Regions from separate parts of the Shewanella sp. BJSY2023SW001 genome, predicted to be linked through region 1. Evidence: predicted binding sites of a transcription regulator. Region 1 holds the regulator's gene; each other region holds the start of a gene.
What was found. The regulator sigma-54, encoded in region 1, starts transcription at its own class of promoters, with help from an activator protein. The targets are predictions, from matches to a motif close to GTTGGCACGNNNNTNGNNT.

Region 1 (3,479 bases):
AACTATCAGGATCTCAATAAGAAAGAACAGCAGCAGGAGCCGCAATGACCAGCACCCTGACGGCACAAAACCTGGCAAAGAGTTACAAGAAGCGCAACGTAGTCAAAGATGTCAGCCTATCGGTCAATACCGGCCAGATCGTGGGGCTGCTGGGCCCCAACGGGGCGGGCAAGACGACTACCTTCTATATGGTGGTTGGCCTGGTGCAGAGTGACAAGGGCCGTATTTTCATTGACGACGACGAGCTGACCTTGGATCCCATGCACCTGCGTGCCCGTAAAGGCATAGGCTATCTGCCACAGGAAGCCAGTATTTTCCGCAAGCTGTCGGTACATGACAACATCATGGCCGTACTGCAAACCCGCAAAGAGCTCAACAGCGACGAGCGCGAGGAACAACTCGAACAGTTGCTGGAAGAATTCCACATTACCCACATACGTGACAGCCTGGGGATGTCCCTCTCCGGCGGTGAACGCCGCCGGGTGGAAATCGCCCGGGCATTGGCCGCCAATCCACAGTTCATTCTGCTGGATGAGCCGTTCGCCGGTGTGGATCCCATCTCAGTTATCGATATCAAGAAAATCATCGAACAGCTTAAGTCCCGCGGTTTGGGGGTGCTGATCACAGACCACAATGTTCGCGAAACGCTCGACGTTTGTGAGCGAGCCTACATTGTCAGCCATGGGCAGTTGATTGCCGAGGGCACACCCGCTGAAATCTTGGACAACCAGCAAGTGCGTGCTGTGTACTTAGGCGAACAATTCAGGCTATAGTTAGGATCATGTCATCCGGCGGCAATTCCGGGTATTATAGTTTGTTATTATTGAATTTTTTCCTTGAAAAATAACGAGTAGGGATTAGCGGTATAATGAAAGCGTCACTCCAGCTCAAATTGGGTCAACAGTTGACCATGACACCTCAGTTGCAGCAGGCAATTCGCCTGCTGCAACTGTCGTCCCTTGAGCTGCAGCAGGAAATCCAGGAAGCCTTGGAAGCCAACCCTCTGTTGGAGATGGCCGAGGACAACCAGGATGACGCTATCGACGACAACCACAAGGAAAACGACGCCGGCGAATTGAGCGTCAAGCAGGAAGATGGTTCCACGGTAGAAACCTCAGAGGCATTGAACAATGAGTCTATGCCGGATGAATTGCCTATGGATACCACCTGGGATGAAGTCTTTACCGCCGCCAGCGCCTCAGGGCCGGCTATGGGCCGTGAAGATGACATGCCCTTCCAGGGTGAAACCAGCGAAGGTCTCTATGAACACCTAGAATGGCAAAAGAACCTGACCCCGTTTTCCGATACCGACGACGCCATTGCCACCGCCATCATAGATGCCATCGACGAGCAGGGCTATCTAACCCAGAGCACTGAGGAGATCCTCGAAGCCATGGGCAACCCTGAGATTGAGCTCGATGAAGTCGAGGCGGTACTCAAGCGGATCCAGCACTTCGATCCCATCGGCATCGCCTCCAGAGATCTGCGCGAATGCCTGCTGATCCAATTGCAACAGTTTAACGCCGACACCCCGCATCTGGCCGACGCCCGCTTGTTGATTGACGAACATCTGGATCTCATCGCTACCCGCGACTTTCGCACCCTAATGCGTAAGACCAAGCTCAAGGAAGATCAACTGCGTGACGCCATCAACCTTATTCAGAGCCTCAATCCCCGCCCCGGTTTGCTGGTGCAGCCGATGGACGAGGAATATGTGATCCCGGATGTCAGCGTCTGGAAGAAGAACGGGCGCTGGGTGGTGGAGCTCAATCCGGACTGTATGCCCAAACTCGGGATCAACCAACAGTATGCTGCCATGGCCCGTAGCGCCCGCAGCCAATCAGACAGCCAGTTTATTCGTGGTCATCTTCAGGAAGCCAAATGGTTTATCAAGAGCCTGGAGAGCCGCAACGACACCCTGCTCAAGGTGGCCAACTGCATAGTGCAGTTCCAGCAGGGATTTTTTGAATATGGTGAAGAGGCCATGAAACCCATGGTACTCAACGATATTGCCGAGGCGGTCGAGATGCATGAATCGACCATCTCCAGGGTCACCACTCAAAAGTATATGCATACCCCAAGGGGAATATTTGAATTGAAGTACTTCTTCTCCAGCCATGTCGGTACCGAAGATGGCGGAGAATGCTCTTCCACGGCGATCAGGGCTTTTATCAAGAAGCTCGTGGCAGCGGAAAACCAGAAGAAACCTTTGAGCGACAGCAAGATGGCACAACTTCTGGCAGAACAGGGAATCAACGTTGCAAGACGCACCATAGCCAAGTATCGCGAGGCTATGATGATACCACCGTCGAACCAGCGTAAGAGTTTATAAATCCACAGTTGGAAATTGGAGGAATCTTTCTATGCAAATCAACCTGACAGGACATCATATCGAGATCACCGACTCACTGCGTGACTATGTGGAAAGTAAGTTTTCGAAACTTGAACGCCATTTCGAACAGATCAATAATGTGCACGTTGTGCTCAATGTACAAAAACTGCAACAGATTGCCGAAGCCAAGATCAACCTCACAGGCGGCGAAGTCTATGCAACTTCTGAACATGCCGACATGTATGCCGCCATCGACGTTCTGATTGATAAATTGGATCGTCAGGTCATTAAACACAAAGAAAAGCTGACAAAACACTAACGATGGAACTGAGTACCATCCTGCGGCCGGAGTGCACTACCTGTGCCACTCCGGGCAGTAAGAAAAAGGTACTGGAGCTAATTAGCGATCTCGCCAGCGCCCAGTACCCCACCCTTTCCTCTCAAGCGATTTTTGAAAGCCTTTTGGCCCGCGAAAAGATGGGGAGCACAGGTATAGGTAATGGTATTGCGATTCCGCATGGCCGGCTGCCTGATATCACAGAGCCGATTGCCGTGCTGGTCAAATGCGAAGAGCCTATCGCCTTCGATGCCATAGACAACCAACCGGTGGACATACTGTTCGCCCTTCTGGTTCCCGCAGATCAATGCCAACAACATCTGAGTACCCTGTCTGCCATGGCTGAAAAGCTCAGCGACAAAGCAATACTCAAGCAGTTGCGTAAATCCCGCGATGAAACAGAACTCTATCAGGTGATCACAGGATGAAACTCGCTATAGTCTCAGGCCGCTCCGGTTCCGGAAAATCCGTTGCCCTCAGGGTACTCGAAGACCTGGGTTACTACTGTGTGGATAATCTGCCCCTGCCCATGATAGGCAGCCTGCTGGAAAACCTCCGAGGCAGCAATGATCTGGTCGCCATCAGCATAGATGTGCGCAACATGCCGGATCAGGAAAAAGTGCTGGAAAAACAGTTGGCGGCACTGCCGGAAAACACCCAACTGACCAGCTTCTTCCTCAACGCTTCCGATAAAGTACTCCTTAAACGCTACAGCGAAACCCGCAGATTACACCCCCTATCCAAGAGCACTGTCTCGCTGCAAGATGCCATCAAGCACGAAGGTAAGTTGCTGGAGCCTATGTCGAAACT
Region 2 (3,479 bases), on a different contig from region 1:
CTCGGGCTTTGCCGCGGGAGGTAGTCTCTCCGAAAAATAACCGCAGCAATAAGTAGAATTTTCTCTGACCTCTCCCCACGGGCCAGCTAAAGCTGTTCAAATTTATTTCGGATAAATTTGTGGGAAAGGTCATAGGTATACACCTAATTCCCAGGCTCAGGCGGAACTGTGACCGTCGAAAACAGGGCCGAATTTTGTTCCAGACAAATTCGGCATTTCCTACCTCCTTGTAGGTCAGATGTTTTCGTCGAGGCTACTATCGAATTTGTTCCAGACAGATGTCGGCATACACTCCATCCATGGAGATAAGGGATGGGGTCACAACAACTTCCCAGTTTAACGGTCAGCTCACCATCCATGACTCGCGCTCGAAAGCATGTTACAGCGCAACTCTCGTCATGTCACAGGAGAGCCTGTGCCAAAAGGACCGTTCTCGGACGTCCTGTCCTTCACGGCATTTGAGCTTCCTGCCCATCCGCACCGCAGGTGATGGGTTATTGCTTAGCGGGAAGCTAAATCCAAGTTGGTTGGCTACTTTGGGCTTTAAAACAACGATGGCTACATCACCAACTCAATGTTTTTAAAAGAGAAAACTATCAGAGAACAAAATCATTAATTTGAAGCGCCTGAATCGGCAGAGGATGGGTTCTAAAAAAGCTTGAGACTTATGCAAGCAGGCACAAGAAGAAAATGCTGGTCTCCCCACAGGGACTCGAACCCCGATCGGTCGCTTAGGAGGCGACTGCTCTATCCTGTTGAGCTATAGGGAGACGACAGTGATTATACTGGTTTTCACCCGGATGAAAAGGCTTTGGATTTAATTGCTTAAATCTTAATCGCGATGTCATTCACCTGAATGTTAAGGGCGGCATTTTCACCACTGAGCACTGCGATGGCACTTTCCTCTGTGACTTGATCTATGGTGATTTTCGCCCGGGTTTCTCCGGCCACGGCGCGCATCTGGTTCATGCGGTCGGGCAGGTTTTGTTGCAGCACTATTTGGAACTGATCACCCACGCGGATGCCGTTGCGTCGCCCCAGGTTGAGTATCACTCTATCTTGTTGGCGCACGACTATCTGTGCCAGCAGCGGTCTGCAGGCCAGTGCCATATCGATATCTTTACTGGCATTGGCCAGCACCTTGTCTATGGCTTGTCCATAACTGGCGCGCCAGAATCTGTCGCTGTTGGGAGGGACGGATTCATTTTTGGCAAACTCCCAGGGGGCAGAAATACTGTAGTTCTGATACCAGATCTGCTCGCCGCTGATCCCATGATAGAGGCTGAGTTGCAACTGAAATAGCCGCTGCGGCTCGTTGTCCCATAGGCCCATAAAGCCGGATTCGACCGGTTCGGTGGAGATATCTATGATTTGCGGCAGCAACAGATATTGGCTGTCGGTAATTTCACTTATCCAGGTCGGCAGGCGGTAGCCGCGGATATTGATAAGCTCCTCTTTGATATCCAGCCGCTCGTTGGCGTGCAGGTGAGCAAAGCTGGTGGAGGATTGTTTATCCAGCGTTGCTGCTATCCGTTCGGACAGGCTTCGCTGGAAATTTTCCAACTGACCATAACGCAGTTGGCTTCTGTCTTTAATGGCGGCCTGGGGGACCAGGATAGCGGCCTTGATGGCTGAGCTTTGGCACTTGTTATCCGGGCCGTCGAGAATATCGAGCCGCATAACCACTTTGAGCTTGTCTCCCTGGCGCATTTCGCTGACCAGTTCGACACTGCTTATCTGCGCCTGGCTGGAGAGGCTGAAATCGTTTTGGGTCAAGCGCCCCTGGCTGACACTCTGGGTCGATTGAAAACTGCCACCACGGGAGAGCAGTGCCATGTTGATGGCGTTGTCCATTGCCGCTTCCCGTGCCTGGGTTAGATTGCCATTGATTATTTTGGCTTCACCTCGGGCCTCGGTCCACTCTGCCATGGCGTTGAGGCTGATGCCCAGCAACGGCAGCAAGAACAAGGGGCACAATCTCATAAGGCGGTTCCTCAAAATGGAAGTCAGGGTGACGGAATTTTGCCGCCACTTAAGCTGGTATCGTTTGGTATTCAAATTTTATGCCAGAGAGAGGCAGGGGGGACCGTGTTATTTGTGAATGCCAGGCTAAAGAACGGCAAGCATTTGCCGATAAAGCCAAAGAAGCTTTCGACAAACCTTGTTGTCCGAAAGAGCAAGGCTGGATAAATAAGTAATACAAGTGGTTTGGCCATTTCACGTCAGTTACTACGGCCAATGAGATGCTCAATTAGGCTTATTTCTCAAAGTTGTTAAACACGACTAAACCTGAGAACTCGCCGGTGGACGCTGAGGGCTAAGGAAGGTGCGAATAAGTTCTCGTGGCACTTTCTTGATGCAGTGAGTCGGTTGCTGTGTGGCTTACTGGCCTGCCTGGTGTGTTGTGCTTCTTGCAAAGGCCTGGGGGCATTTGCCGTTGCATCCAGACCTGTAAGCCGAAGCAGAGCACATATGGGGCTTGTTCGCACCTTCCCTAAGTTCTTGGTTGGTATTTTATTTGCATAGTTTTATTGCAAATAAAAAGAGCTTGGCATTATTGGCGCTGACGATGTTACCGACACTATTACTGTCTGCAACGTCATTGGGTCAATCCTGCAGGTATTGTATGACTGACGAAGTAGAATAAGCCTGCTGGTTCAAGGTTTACGTCAGGCTCCTGAATGAAGTTAACAGCCCACTCCGGCAACAGTGAGACGGATATTATGTATAAAGCCCTGTGTATATTGCCTTTACTTCTGCTGTCTGCCTGCAGTACGACATCACAGCAACCGCAAGCTGAGTTCAAGCCGCAACAAGCACCAGTCAATCTATTGGCGCAGCAGTTGGTGGATGAATTGGTAATCCATAATGATGCGCTCAAACCGACTCAGCCGCTATTGGTGATGACGCCTGCGATAGTGGAGGATATGCAAGGCAGTAATGCACTGGCCTCACAGCTACAGCAGAGCTTAATGACGGCTTTTCATCAGCGCGGCTTTAATCTGGTGGATTTGAACCTGGCCGAAGCGGTGCGGGTAACGCCACAGGGGGATTTTATTCTTACCCGCGACTGGCAACAATTGCCGACGGATATTGCGGTGGATCATGTACTGGTCACCAGCATGAGCCAGGCTAAAGGTGAGATCTTGTTCAACAGTCGGATTGTTAACGTCAATAACAATCGGGTGCTTTCGACGGCCGGGGCGCGGGTGCTTGAGGCGCAACTACCGGGTTATCTGGCGCCATCCCATAGGGTGGTGTCAAAAGAAGGCTTGCTTTATCGCTATGAAAATCGCGGAGAAGACAAGAGCCGGATAGTGGGAGACAAGTAATGAAGTATTGGAACAACACACTGACATTGGTCACGCTGGCGCTCGCGTTAGTTCTGGGTGGCTGCGCCGATAAGGACAGATATGTGCAGTGGGAGACAGAGGCGCCAAGCAGTTTCCCCAAGTTGACGGCAATAGGCTATGCTCCGC
Region 3 (3,479 bases), on a different contig from region 1:
GATTATGCTATCGCCTCTCACGGTGTCGCGGCTCACGCTCCTGATGAAGCGCTGCGGGTACTGGGTACTGCGGTTGACAAGGCTGCCAACGCCCGGGTGAAACTGGCGCAGTTGCTGGCCAAGAAAGGTATCGTTGATCCTGTCGCTCTGCCTGATATCTCCACCAAGGCCAAGGCTCAGGCCGCTCTGGGTATGGACATGAAGAAGATGGTTTCCGACAAGGAAGACTTCAAGAAAAATGTTCTGCCCAAGTGGGATGCTGAAGCCAAGAAGCGTGAAGCGACCTACAAGTAACAGTCGTTAACACTCGTAAATGAAAAATCCCCGCACCGCGGGGATTTTTTTATCTTACAAGAAATCAGTGGTAGCCCGTGAGGGATTACAGACCTATTTGATCAGCTTAAGCAGAGCCTTGAAGCGTTCACCTTCTGCCTGATGTTGCAGTTCAAACAGTAAAGATTCGCTGTTGTTGAGCCTGGCTCCCTGCTGCTTCATCATCTCTATTCCCAAGCGTTTGTTGCTTTCACTGCGGGAGCTGACGGCATCGGCTATCAAGTGCACATCGAAACCCTGCTCGATAAGATCACCACAGGTTTGATAGACACAGACATGTGTCTCTATCCCGGCCAGCAGTACCTGTTTGCGGCCCGCGCTCAACAGTGCCTCACGGAACGCCGGGCAGTGCCAGCCACTGAAGTGATGCTTGGCAATCGGCGATGTGGTTTTGGATAGCAGGGCGGCCAGTGACTCTGTAGTGGGGCCGAGCTTCTGCGGCAACTGTTCCAGCCAGAGCACCGGGATATCAAACAAGGCTGTGCCTTCTATCAGCATGGCCAGTTGCTGATGCAGCTGTTCACTCTTGTCCATTATCTGCGCCAGTTTACCCTGAACATCCACTATGACCAGCACACATTCTTCCGCTTTTAACATCTTGTTCTCCTTCTGGTTGGCCTTAGGACAGGTGTAAACGAGCCCTGCTTTTGCTTCAGTAAACCTAAGGACATTCAGTTAACGACAGGACAGGGCTTAAGCCAATAGGCCTTAGGTCGTAGATGATTGCGCTTTTTTTGTGCGCCTGAGCCTTGCTTGCACTTAATTGGTGCATATCTGCAGCTCTCAACCTGGTCCGTAAAAACTAACTCTTTATAAAACAAAAAATTAACATTTTGGCCTAATGTTTGAATTGCTTTTGGCATAACACCAATACAGCAAGGCGATTCTGGAGGTCTGGATGAAATTAGTCAGCGCAATCATTAAGCCGTTCAAGCTCGATGATGTCCGCGAAGCGATTGCGGGCATAGGCATTGAGGGGATGACGGTCACCGAAGTTAAAGGTTTTGGTCGGCAAAAAGGACATACAGAGCTCTATCGGGGAGCCGAGTATCAGGTGGACTTTCTGCCCAAGGTCAAGCTCGAGATAGCCACTAAGGCGGAGAATCTTGAGCACCTGCTGGAGGTCATCACCAATGCCGCTCATACCGGCAAGATAGGTGACGGCAAGATCTTTGTGACAGATCTGGAACAGGTTATCCGTATTCGTACGGGCGAAACAGACACAGAAGCGCTGTAAGGGGGAGAAGATGGAAGAACTGAGCAAATTGGGTACTACGGTCACAGAGCTGCGTTTTGCGCTGGACACCTTTTACTTTCTGATCTCCGGCGCGCTGGTGATGTGGATGGCGGCGGGTTTCGCCATGCTGGAGGCCGGGTTGGTGCGTTCCAAAAATACCACAGAGATACTCACCAAAAACATCTGTCTCTATTCAATTGCCTGTATCACCTACCTGATTGTGGGTTACAACATCATGTATGTGGACAATGGTGAGGGTGGCTGGCTGCCGAGCATCAGCACCTTGATAGGAGCTCAAGCCGCCGACGCCGACCATGCGCTGGAGTCTGATTTCTTCTTCCAGGTGGTATTTGTGGCTACAGCCATGTCGATTGTTTCCGGCGCCGTGGCCGAGCGCATGCGCCTGTGGGCTTTCCTGGCATTCAGCCTGGTAATGACGGCAGTCATCTATCCGGTGGAAGGTTACTGGACCTGGGGCGGTGGTTTCCTTTCCGAAGCCGGCTTTGTCGACTTTGCCGGTAGCGGCATAGTGCATATGGCCGGTGCGGCCGCGGCCTTGGCCGGTGTCTTGCTGCTGGGAGCCCGCAAAGGTAAATATGGCGCCAATGGCCAGGTTAACCCTATCCCGGGTTCCAACCTGCCGCTGGCAACCCTGGGGACTTTTATCCTCTGGATGGGCTGGTTTGGTTTCAACGGTGGTTCTCAGTTACTGGTCTCTGATGCCGAAAATGCCAGCGCTGTGGCCAAAGTCTTCGTTAACACCAATTCGGCGGCGGCCTTCGGTGCGGTATCTGCACTGATCGTCTGTAAGATGGTGTGGGGCAAGGCCGACTTGACCATGATACTCAATGGTACTTTGGCTGGTTTGGTGGCTATCACGGCCGATCCATTGTCGCCCTCGCTGCCGATGGCGGGTGTGATAGGCCTGGTAGCCGGCGGTTTGGTGGTGTTCTCCATTGTGGGCTTTGACCGCATCAAGATAGACGATCCTGTCGGGGCTATCTCGGTGCACGGGGTCGCCGGTTTCTTCGGTTTGATGATGGTGCCTCTGTCCAATGCCGAAGCCAGTGTGACAGGGCAGCTGTTTGGCGCTGCGGTGATCTCTGCCTGGGTGTTCCTGGCGTCATTGCTGGTGTGGGGCGCCTTGAAAGTGACCATGGGGATCCGGGTGACCGAAGAGGAAGAGTACAACGGTATGGACGCGTCGGACTGTGGTATCGATGCCTATCCTGAGTTTGTAACTGTCAAGAACGCCAACTGAGAGGCCAAGAACGCCAATTGATAAGTCAAGAACGCCAATTGATAAGTCAAGAATGCCAGCTGATAAGCCATGAGTGTTCTTGAGAGATCAAGCAGGCTTCCTTCACCTTTAAGCCATCTCTTGTGAGGTGGCTTTTGGTTAGAGCTGGCTTTGGGGTTACCGGCCTTGTTGTTACCTTGCTTGGCGGGAGTCGGCCAGGAAAAGCGCATTTAGGGGCTATGGCGCTTGATGACAGACGCTCTTGGGGGCAGACTGAAAGCAGAAACAGCCTGGAGCCTAAGGGGATGGCGATGAAGACTCTCAGTGTAATGAAGCTGACCGGTACTTTTCTCGGTGCTTTGTTAATTACCTTGCTGTGGCTTGGCAATGCCGAGGCAGGTCAAGTGGTGGTTCGTGATGCCAGTGAGCCCTTCGATGCCTTTGCCGTCAGGGATGAATTACTGCGTCAGCATGAGTGGCAGGAACTACTGCGCTCGCAGCAACAACTGGAGATCCTCCGCAGCCTGCCTGCCATATGTGTTCCTTACATGCGCCCCTATCGCTACTTTTCCTGCAATGGCCATTTTTATCGCCCCTATCTTTACCGGCAACAGCAGCTATATATAGGGATCCCCAAGCCGGGTTCTGAAGTTATCGCTCCCGGGAATG
Region 4 (3,479 bases), on a different contig from region 1:
AGGGATATCTTTACTGTCGGCCGATTCGGCCCACGGATTTTGAAGTGCAGCATATTTTACCTTTGCTGGCCGAGGGGAATGTTTGATTTTGCTTGCCTATTGGCAAAGTATGGTCAAAGATGCCTGCTCTTTTTGCTGGGCCATAACTCTCTTTACCGGGTCTTCCAAACATGAAAATCGGTATCCTCTCTCAATTTCCCGAGCTTTATTCTACCCGCAGGCTGGTGGAAGCCTGTGAGGGACGCGGTCATCAGGCCTTGGTGATCAATCCACTCAACTGTTATATGAACATCAACTCGGTGCAACCCAGTATTCATCTTGAAGGTGAAGAACTCAGCGGTTTTGATGCCATTATCCCGAGGATCCATGCCAGTGTGACTTTTTATGGCTGTGCCCTGGTGCGCCAGTTCGAGATGATGGGGGTGTACGCCGCCAATGATTCTATCTCCATTGCCCGCTCAAGGGATAAGCTGCGGGCACTGCAGTTGCTCTCTCGCAAAGGGGTAGGTATGCCGGTCACCGGCTTTGCCAGCAAGCCGGACGATATTCCGGATCTTATCGCCATGGTGGGTGGTGCGCCGCTGGTGATTAAACTTTTGGAAGGCACCCAAGGAATAGGCGTGGTGCTGGCCGAAACCAAGAAGGCCGCCGAGAGCGTTATTGAAGCCTTTCTGGGGCTTAAGGCCAACATTCTGGTACAGGAATATATCAAAGAAGCCAACGGCAGTGATATCCGCTGCTTCGTGGTGGGCGACAAGGTGGTTGCGGCCATGAAACGCCAGGGGCCGGAAGGAGATTTTCGCTCCAATCTGCATTTGGGTGGCAGCGCCGAGAAAATCAAGATTACCCCCCAGGAGCGCAAGAGCGCCATAGATGCAGTCAAGGCGATGGGGCTGGCTGTGGCCGGGGTGGATATTCTTCGCTCTGAGCGCGGCGCTTTGGTGCTTGAAGTCAATTCGGCTCCGGGTATTGAAGGCATAGAACTGACTACAGGCATCAAGGTGGCAGAGCCGATAGTGGAGCATATCGAAAAAATGGTTGCTGCCCGTAAACACAATCGGACTGTCATCGCCTAATTGCGCCTCGGGCTTTCCCCATATAGGAGTTCGCACCTTCCTTAGAATTCGAACTCATAGACATAGCTGAGCACTATCTTGGCATCGTCGTCCGGCAGATCCGTATCGGCTACCATAAAGGAGACAGAGCCTATGCCTGTGTCCTTGCTGATGGCCAAATGGTAGTCGGCGTAGTTGGAAACCTGGAACCAGCTCTGCACCACATCGCCGTCTGAATAACCATAGTGTGCCGTCAGCGTCACGGTTTCCGTGATGGGATAGCTGAAACCCGCGTGGATATAGCTCAAATCCTTGTTATCCAGCGGCGCTTTGGCTACATCATCACCGGCATTGACCACCTTGGCATAACCCAGCTCAAACCACTTCCAACTGAGGGTCAACGCCAGTTCGCCAAAGTCGATATCACCCTTGGCATCAGGATAACCATAGTAGAGATAGCCGATGTCATAGCCAAAGTCTTCGCCTATGCTGCCGGAGTAACCGCCGTAAAAATCGAGCTCGTAACTGGTGTCATCACCAAAGTCGACATTAGAGGCCCAGGTGCCCAGGTAAAAGCCAGAGTCGTGGCTGTAGTCTATACCGCCTTGAACGGCGACAGAGTCATTTGTTTGGGTAACCCCGCGCCACAGATAGTTGGAGGCGACGCCGATATTCCCTGATACAGTCGCCTGGACTTCGCCGGCCAGCAACAACAGACCTGCAATAACTGACATTGAAAACTTGGTGTGTTTCATTCTCATCCCCTCGATGGTTGGGTTCCGGAACCGGGCAAGCTTGACCGGCGCAGACACTCGTTATTGTCTTTGTGGGATGAGCGAATCTTGTGCCAAGTTTAAATGAATATGAAATACAGAAAGTTAGCTTTTATTCTGAAACTCAGTTAACAGATTGTTGCCTTTAGTTAGGGCGTTTTGCCCTTTTTTTGTGCAGTGGAATGTTGGGAACTACAGACAATAAAAAAACGCCTCAATATGAGGCGCTTTCATCCGTGAAAAGCAGTTTAGTTGACGCTGTCACGCAGTGCCTTACCGGCTTTAAACTTGGGAATAGTGGCTGCAGGGATCTGGATCTCTTTGCCGGTTTGCGGATTACGACCTGTGCGGGCCGCGCGGGTTGAGGTTTCGAAAGAACCAAAGCCTACGATGGAGATTTTAGATCCTTCTTTCATGGCATCAGTCACTGCTACTTCGAACGACTTGAGGGCGCGGGCAGCTTCTGCCTTGGACAGGTTTGCATGTTCTGCCATTTTTGCGATTAGTTCAGTTTTGTTCATCTGGAGCGTCTCTTCTTTCCGTCGATTGAATTATTATTGCCCATCTAACATGCCATAAGGTTTTTGGCTTGAAAAGGCCTTTCAGCGGGCTTCTTGGGCTTTATTCGCTATTTTTTAACCAAAATTATACAAAATTGTGAGCCGGTCGCTGATTTCCTTAAATTCAGTGCGATCTAGTCAGATTTTTCCTGTTGCAAGAAGCGTTTTGTGTTGGTGGAAAAAGCTACCCAATACTGGAATGCCAGCAAGGCCAACAACACAGCCGCCAGCGGCAGCAAGGGGATATTGCGTCCAGCCAGCTCAAGTTTGACATCTTCAGGCGTTATCTGCAGTGCCATCAATGCAGTAGCGGCCAATGCCAGTAGTCCCAGAGTCTGGATAAAGAGATAGATACGCAGTGCCCACAGCGACCAACTTGTACGTAACATTATGCCTACCAATACTGGGATGACTCCCAAGGTAAACAGATCTACTGCACCTGTGCTGATGGTGCGCCACAGTGCTACCCCGGCCAGTACCAGATAGAGGATGCAAAGCAGTACCAATGGTATTGGTCTTGAAATGGACATAAATGACTCCTGTGAGAAATGGGCCTAAGTCTATGGAAAGCCCTGGGGTGAGTCCAGCCGGATTTTAATCGCATTTTCCGGTAAAATGAGCGCCGACATTTTTGGCAGGATAACACTCAATGACAGAAGAGCAGTTCTGGGAGCTGGTCAGCCGCGACTATCCCGATCAGGAACAACAGGAACTCCAGGCGCGTTTGACCGAAAAACTGCAAAGCCTGGGCGATGATGAGCTGGCAGAGTTTGATAAGCACTTTGCCAGGCTGCTCAGGTTGAGTTACAGCTGGGATCTTTGGGGCGCAGCTTACATTATTGCCGGAGTTGATTCAGATTATGGTTTCGCCGAGTTCCGGAACTTCCTGGTGACTCTGGGAAAGGAGCGTTATCAGGCGGCCTGCAATGCAGCGGATTCGCTGGGAGAGCTGGAAGTTTGGCCGCAATTGAATGGTTACGCCTATCCTTTTGTTGAGGAGATAGATCTGCTGGCCGGCCAGCTATACGAGACCCGTACCGGCAAAGAGTTACCGTTTGTGCCTTCGGGGCTGAGTCAGCCCAAGGGCAAGC

Region 2: the regulator sigma-54 is predicted to act here: its motif matches at 2,053-2,071, upstream of ACMHXH_RS03560 (flagellar assembly protein FlgT).
Region 3: the regulator sigma-54 is predicted to act here: its motif matches at 1,166-1,184, upstream of glnK (P-II family nitrogen regulator).
Region 4: the regulator sigma-54 is predicted to act here: its motif matches at 1,889-1,907, upstream of ACMHXH_RS09445 (TorF family putative porin).

Annotation. Positions count from the first base shown of each region.
Region 1 covers NZ_JBKORF010000027.1:13,434-16,912, reverse strand. The annotation lists gene lptA (lipopolysaccharide transport periplasmic protein LptA) at 1-48, shown strand, start outside; gene lptB (LPS export ABC transporter ATP-binding protein) at 45-773, shown strand; gene ACMHXH_RS06760 (RNA polymerase factor sigma-54) at 869-2,332, shown strand; gene hpf (ribosome hibernation promoting factor) at 2,364-2,651, shown strand; gene ptsN (PTS IIA-like nitrogen regulatory protein PtsN) at 2,654-3,097, shown strand; gene rapZ (RNase adapter RapZ) at 3,094-3,479, shown strand, end outside.
Region 2 covers NZ_JBKORF010000016.1:16,420-19,898, reverse strand. The annotation lists tRNA gene ACMHXH_RS03565 (tRNA-Arg) at 695-770, opposite strand; gene ACMHXH_RS03560 (flagellar assembly protein FlgT) at 826-1,983, opposite strand; gene ACMHXH_RS03555 (FlgO family outer membrane protein) at 2,682-3,332, shown strand; gene ACMHXH_RS03550 (LPP20 family lipoprotein) at 3,332-3,479, shown strand, end outside.
Region 3 covers NZ_JBKORF010000063.1:41,446-44,924, forward strand. The annotation lists gene nrfA (ammonia-forming nitrite reductase cytochrome c552 subunit) at 1-294, shown strand, start outside; gene ACMHXH_RS14365 (hydrolase) at 388-930, opposite strand; gene glnK (P-II family nitrogen regulator) at 1,232-1,570, shown strand; gene ACMHXH_RS14375 (ammonium transporter) at 1,581-2,831, shown strand; gene ACMHXH_RS14380 (hypothetical protein) at 3,122-3,479, shown strand, end outside.
Region 4 covers NZ_JBKORF010000039.1:31,140-34,618, reverse strand. The annotation lists gene ACMHXH_RS09455 (putative bifunctional diguanylate cyclase/phosphodiesterase) at 1-86, shown strand, start outside; gene rimK (30S ribosomal protein S6--L-glutamate ligase) at 171-1,076, shown strand; gene ACMHXH_RS09445 (TorF family putative porin) at 1,118-1,810, opposite strand; gene ACMHXH_RS09440 (HU family DNA-binding protein) at 2,077-2,349, opposite strand; gene ACMHXH_RS09435 (hypothetical protein) at 2,523-2,918, opposite strand; gene ACMHXH_RS09430 (DUF4240 domain-containing protein) at 3,038-3,479, shown strand, end outside.